2 linked regions of the Variovorax terrae genome follow. Each later gene encodes a partner of the first gene's protein in a complex. Links are inferred from orthologs where the notes say so. Each region holds a gene or a part of one and is shown in the gene's direction. Other genes may lie near its edges. The genes, in order: dnaX and dnaN.

What was found.
Region 2: the proteins of dnaX (region 1) and dnaN are in contact, whole or in part, in a cryo-EM structure (PDB 8GIZ), measured with the Escherichia coli proteins. The link is inferred for Variovorax terrae from one-to-one orthologs.

What each region holds. Positions count from the first base shown.
Region 1 is NZ_JALGBI010000001.1:1,604,381-1,607,637, forward strand. The notes cover bases 153-3,094. They hold dnaX (DNA polymerase III subunit gamma/tau), read left to right. Parts: upstream 153-658; coding sequence 659-2,530; downstream 2,531-3,094. Other genes in these bases: MMF98_RS07585 (LuxR C-terminal-related transcriptional regulator), read left to right, coding at 153-349; MMF98_RS07600 (YbaB/EbfC family nucleoid-associated protein), read left to right, coding at 2,541-2,873; recR (recombination mediator RecR), read left to right, coding at 2,999-3,094. Also shown: more of MMF98_RS07585, read left to right, coding at 1-152; more of recR, read left to right, coding at 3,095-3,257. UniProt on the Escherichia coli protein: Part of the beta sliding clamp loading complex, which hydrolyzes ATP to load the beta clamp onto primed DNA to form the DNA replication pre-initiation complex.
Region 2 is NZ_JALGBI010000003.1:302,486-305,758, reverse strand. Bases 269-3,226 are described here. They hold dnaN (DNA polymerase III subunit beta), read left to right. Parts: upstream 269-1,173; coding sequence 1,174-2,280; downstream 2,281-3,226. Other genes in these bases: gyrB (DNA topoisomerase (ATP-hydrolyzing) subunit B), read left to right, coding at 2,388-3,226; dnaA (chromosomal replication initiator protein DnaA), read left to right, coding at 269-899. In the rest of the region: more of dnaA, read left to right, coding at 1-268; more of gyrB, read left to right, coding at 3,227-3,273. UniProt on the Escherichia coli protein: Confers DNA tethering and processivity to DNA polymerases and other proteins. Acts as a clamp, forming a ring around DNA (a reaction catalyzed by the clamp-loading complex) which diffuses in an ATP-independent manner freely and bidirectionally along dsDNA.

The sequences.
Region 1 (3,257 bases):
CCTCGTCAAGAACTCCTGGTTCCGCGACATGGCGCAGTCCGTGCTGCAGGTCGTCAATGGCGGCGCCGCGATCTCGCCCGATCTGGCGCGCCGAGTCCTGCTGAAGCGTTTGTCGGAAGACCTGCCGAAGGCGGCGCCCGCGTATGATCCGATCGAGGACGTTCTCTCGGCGCGCGAGCGCCAGGTGCTGAAGCTGGTCGCGGCAGGCCAGGTCAACCAGGACATCGCATCGACGCTGTCGATCAGCAACGAGACGGTCAGCGCGCACATCAAGAGCATCTTCCGCAAGCTCAACGTCCACACACGCGCCCAGGCCGTGAATTTCGTGGCGCGCCAGAACCTGCACTGACTTCCCGTCCGCCGTTGCACGACGGCGGCGTGCAGGGCTGCGCCAACCCGGAGCATCGGGAGGAAAAAGAAGAAGGGAGGTTGACGAGCCTTACCCCCGGCACTGACTCCACAGTTAGGGCTGCTTGGTTCCCCACCTGACCCGTTTGGCCGCTTCACCATGCGGGGAGGCCCGTCAGCCGCTATTGTAGGCGAGCAGACCCAAGGCTTCGGGTCTGCAAGGTTTTGCGGGTGCAATTCCTGTGTTCGAAGTTCCGTGTATATCGGACGGCGGCCCCGGCACCCGGGAGGCGGCCCTTAGAATCCCCGCATGTCCTATCTCGTGCTCGCCCGCAAGTACCGTCCCAAGACCTTCTCGCAGATGGTGGGCCAGGAGCACGTGGTGCAGGCGCTCACGAATGCGCTCAACACGCAGCGGCTGCACCACGCCTACCTGTTCACCGGCACCCGCGGCGTGGGCAAGACCACGGTCTCGCGCATCCTGGCCAAGTCGCTGAACTGCCAGGGCCCGGACGGCAATGGCGGCATCACGGCCACGCCCTGCGGCGTGTGCCAGGCCTGCACCGACATCGACAGCGGCCGCTTCGTCGACTACACCGAGCTCGACGCCGCCTCCAACCGCGGCGTGGACGAGGTGCAGAGCCTGCTCGAGCAGGCGGTCTACAAGCCGGTGCAGGGCCGCTTCAAGGTCTTCATGATCGATGAAGTGCACATGCTGACCAACACCGCGTTCAACGCGATGCTCAAGACGTTGGAAGAGCCGCCCGAGTACCTCAAGTTCGTGCTGGCCACCACCGATCCGCAGAAGGTGCCGGTGACGGTGCTGTCGCGCTGCCTGCAGTTCAACTTGCGGCCGATGGCGCCCGAGACCGTGCTCGAGCACTTGGTGGGTGTGCTGCAGGCCGAGGGCGTGGCCGCGGACACGCAGGCCCTGCGCCTGCTGGCGCGTGCTGCGCGCGGCTCGATGCGCGACGCGCTGTCGCTGACCGACCAGGCCATCGCCTTCGGCAGCGGCACGCTCGAAGAGGCCGCGGTGCGTCAGATGCTGGGCAGCGTGGACCGCTCCTACGTGTTCCGCCTGATCGACGCGCTGGCGCAAGGTGACGGCAAGACGGTGGTGGAGACCTCCGAGGCCCTGCGCCTGAACGGCCTGAGCGCGGCCTCCACGCTGGAGGAAATGAGTTCGGTGCTGCAGCGCATGGCCGTACTGCAGGCCGTGCCCGGCATGGGCGCCGACGACGCCGACCCCGAGGCGGCCGAGACCGCGCGCCTGGCTCAGGCGATGCCGGCCGACGAAACCCAGCTGCTCTACAGCCTGTGCCTGCACGGCCGCGCCGAGCTGGGCCTGGCCCCCGACGACTATGCGGCGCTGACCATGGTGCTGCTGCGGCTGCTGGCCTTCAAGCCGGCGAATGCGCAGCGTAGCGCCGCCGCCGTGGAAAAAAAAACTCTGACGCCGGCTGAGCCCGCCGTTTCCCGGCCCGCTGCCGCGCCCCGCGTGCCGCCGCCGGTGCAGGAAGCGCCGCCCGCGGCCGTGGCGGCCCCGGTGCCGGTGTCGGCGGAGGTGCGGCCCGAGCCCGCGGCACCGGCTCCGGCCGCCGCAGCGCCCCGCACCGTGATTTCAGAGGAAAAACCGCCTGAGGTCCAGGCGCAGCGGTCATCGGGTGCTACCAATTTCGTAGCAATTCCGGTGCGCGTGCAGCCCGAGCCCACCGCGCGCACCGAGCAGCGCGTGGAGCGCGCCGCGCCGGCCGCGCCCGCCACGGACTTCACGCCCACCGAGGAAGGCGACTTCTGGCACGCCACGGTGCAGCAGCTGGTGGAGGCCGAAGCCATCACCGCGCTGGTGCGCGAGCTGGCGTTGCAGTCGCAACTGGTGGCGCGCGACGCGGGCGAGGGCGCCTCGCACTGGCTGCTGCGCGTCGAGCGCTCGTCGCTCGACCAGCCCGTCAGCCGCGAACGGCTGCAGGCGGCGCTGCGCAACGCCGGCCATGATGTGAAGATCGGCGTCGAAGTGGGCGCCGTGACCGACTCGCCGGCGCGCCGCAACGCCGCCGCGCAGGCCGAGCGGCAGCGCGCCGCCGAGGAAATCATCCTGAACGATCCGTTCGTGCAGCAGATGGTGCGTGAATACGGTGGGAAAATCGTGCCAGGCAGCATCAAATCCATTCAGAACCCATAAAGGACCTTCCATGTTCAACAAAGGACAACTCGCCGGCCTCATGAAGCAGGCCCAGGCCATGCAGGACAACCTCAAGAAGGCGCAGGAAGAACTGGCCTTCGTCGAGGTGACTGGCGAATCCGGCGCCGGTCTGGTCAAGGTCACCATGACCTGCAAGCACGACGTCAAGCGCATCACCATCGACCCGAGCCTGCTGGCCGACGACAAGGACATGCTCGAAGACCTGGTGGCCGCCGCCTTCAACGCGGCCGTGCGCAAGGCCGAGGAAACCTCGCAGGAGAAGATGGGCAAGCTCACCGCGGGCATGCCCGGCCTGCCTGGCGGCATGAAATTCCCGTTCTAGTGGCACACCCCCAGGCTGCGCTTCGCTGCGCCTCCCCCCTTGCAGGGGGCGACACCCGCGGCCCGGCAAAGCCGGTTCCGCGGTGTCCGCACGAAAGCCTGTGGCCGTGATGGGCTTGATCCGCCATGTCTAACGCCAATTCCCTCGACGCGCTGATCCAGGCGCTGCGGCGCCTGCCTGGCGTGGGGGTGAAGTCGGCCTCGCGCATGGCGTTCCACCTGCTGCAGCACGACCGCGAGGGCGCGCTGCACCTGTCGCAGGCGCTGCGGCAGGCCACCGACAGCGTGCGGCACTGCGCGCTGTGCCACACCTTCACCGAGGCCGAGGTCTGCGTTACCTGCCTGGACCCGCAGCGCGATGCGGCCAAGCTGTGCGTGGTGGAGA
Region 2 (3,273 bases), on another replicon or contig:
TCATCTACGGCGGCGTCGGCCTGGGCAAGACCCACTTGATGCACGCGGTGGGCAACCGGCTGCTGGCCGACCGGCCCGACGCGAAAGTTCTCTACATCCACGCCGAACAATTTGTTTCAGATGTGGTTAAGGCCTACCAGCGCAAGACCTTCGACGAGTTCAAGGAGCGTTACCACTCCCTCGATCTGTTACTGATCGACGACGTGCAGTTCTTCGCCAACAAGGACCGCACCCAGGAAGAGTTCTTCAACGCCTTCGAGGCGCTGCTGGCCAAGAAATCGCACATCGTGATGACCAGCGACACCTATCCCAAGGGCCTGGCCGACATCCACGAGCGCCTGGTGTCGCGCTTCGACTCGGGCCTGACGGTGGCGATCGAGCCGCCCGAGCTCGAGATGCGCGTGGCCATCCTGATCAGCAAGGCGCGCGCCGAGGGCGCCGAGATGCCCGAGGAAGTGGCCTTCTTCGTGGCCAAGAACGTGCGCTCCAACGTGCGCGAGCTCGAGGGCGCGCTGCGCAAGATCCTGGCCTATTCGCGCTTCAACCAGAAGGAAATCTCGATCATGCTGGCGCGCGAGGCGCTGCGCGACCTGCTGAGCATCCAGAACCGCCAGATCTCGGTCGAGAACATCCAGAAGACGGTGGCCGACTACTACAAGATCAAGGTCGCCGACATGTACTCCAAGAAGCGGCCGGCCTCCATTGCCCGCCCGCGGCAGATTGCGATGTACCTGGCCAAGGAACTGACACAGAAAAGCCTTCCGGAAATCGGAGAATTGTTCGGCGGGCGCGACCACACCACGGTGCTGCACGCCGTGCGCAAGATCTCCGGCGAGCGCCAGCAACTGACCGAGCTCAACCAGCAGCTGCACGTCCTCGAACAGACGCTGAAGGGCTGACCTCATCATGAAACCGCCATCAACTCCCACGACCCGCAGCGCGGTTCGGGCAAGCCTGGGGACAGTTCCGGCACAACGGCCCGGTTGTCCACATGCCCGGGCGCCGGCGCGGAAGTGTCCACCGGGCCGCGACAACCCGGAAGCAGGGCTGTGCACAGGCTTCGCTGGGGGCCAAGTGCTTGATAAAACAGGCGAAAATGGCGAAGTCCACAGCGCCGCGCGCGCCTTATCTACTACGACTCATTTGAATTAAAGAAATCAAGAAGAGGTTGACATGATTGTTCTGAAGGCAACACAAGACAAGGTTCTCTCGGTTTTGCAGTCGGTCGCGGGCATCGTGGAGCGGCGGCACACCCTGCCCATCCTGGCCAACGTGCTGATCCGCAAGACCGGCGGCTCGGTGCAGCTCACCACCAGCGACCTGGAGATCCAGATCCGCACCACGGCCGAGCTGGACGGCGATGCCGGCAACTTCACCACCACCGTGGGCGCGCGCAAGCTCATCGACATCCTGCGCACCATGCCGGCCGACCAGACCGTGAGCCTGGAGTCGAGCCAGAACAAGCTGATCCTCAAGGGCGGCAAGAGCAAGTTCACGCTGCAGACGCTGCCGGCCGAAGACTTTCCGCTGGTGCAGGAGGCCGCCAACTTCGGCCCCGTGTTCAGCGTGCCGCAGAAGACGCTGAAAGACCTGCTGAACCAGGTGAGCTTCGCGATGGCCGTGCACGACATCCGCTACTACCTCAACGGCATCCTGTTCGTGGCCGAGGGCCAGCAGCTCAGCCTAGTGGCCACCGACGGCCACCGCCTGGCCTTTGCCTCCGCCACGCTCGACGTGGAAGTGCCGCGCCAGGAGGTGATCCTGCCGCGCAAGACCGTGCTCGAAATGCAGCGCCTGCTGTCCGACGCCGAAGGCGCCATCGAGATGCAGTTCGCCAACAACCAGGCCAAGTTCAGCTTCGGCGGCATGGAGTTCGTCACCAAGCTGGTGGAGGGCAAGTTCCCCGACTACAACCGCGTGATCCCCAAGAACCACAAGAACAGCGTGACGCTGGGCCGCGCGCCGCTCCTGGCCAGCCTGCAGCGCACCGCCATCCTGACCAGCGAGAAGTTCAAGGGCGTGCGCCTGAACATCGAGCCCGGCACGCTGCGCGTGGCCTCCAACAACGCCGAGCAGGAAGAAGCGGTGGACGAGCTCGACATCGACTACGGCGGCGACGCCATCGAGATCGGCTTCAACGTCACCTACCTGATCGACGCGCTGGCCAACATGGGCCAGGAGATGGTGAAGGTCGATCTGGCCGACTCCAACAGCTCGGCGCTGCTGACCATTCCCGACAACGCCACCTTCAAGTACGTGGTGATGCCGATGCGCATCTGATGCTACAAAAAACGTAGCAAACAACGACCACAGCCCGCGGACATCCGCGGGTTTGGTCCTTCAAGAGTTTAGATACTGGAGATTTCCGCCCGGAAACCACGCTGACCATGACCGAAGACAACAAGCTGAACGAAGCCGCCCCCACGGAAGAAAGCTCCAACTTCCAGCCCAAGATCGACGCCCACCAGGCCGGCGCTTCCGAAGGCTATGGCGAAGGCGCCATCCAGATCCTCGAGGGCCTGGAAGCGGTGCGCAAGCGCCCCGGCATGTACATCGGCGACACCTCCGACGGCACCGGCCTGCACCACCTGGTGTTCGAGGTGGTGGACAACTCCATCGACGAGGCACTGGCCGGCCACTGCGACGACATCATGGTGACCATCCACACCGACAACTCCATCAGCGTGGTGGACAACGGCCGCGGCATCCCCACCGGCGTGAAGATGGACGACAAGCACGAGCCCAAGCGCTCGGCCGCCGAGATCGCGCTGACCGAGCTGCACGCCGGCGGCAAGTTCAACCAGAACAGCTACAAGGTCTCGGGCGGCCTGCACGGCGTGGGCGTGAGCTGCGTCAACGCGCTGAGCAAATGGCTGCGCCTCACGGTGCGGCGCGAAGGCAAGGTGCACCTGATCGAGTTTGCCCGCGGCGTGGTGCAGCACCGCCTGGTGGAGGCGGTGGACGGCGTCGAGGTCTCGCCCATGAAGGTGACCGGCCCGACCGAGAAGCGCGGCACCGAGGTGCACTTTCTGCCCGACACCGAGATCTTCAAGGAAAACTACGACTTCCACTACGAGATCCTGAGCAAGCGCCTGCGCGAACTGAGCTTCCTCAACAACGGCGTGCGCATCCGCCTGAAGGACGAGCGCAGCGGCAAGGAAGACGACTTCGCCGGCGCCGGCGGCGTCAAGGGCTTCGTGGACTTCATCAACAAGGGCAAGACCGTCCTGCACCCCAACGTGTTCCACGCCATGGGCGACCGCCAGAGCGAAC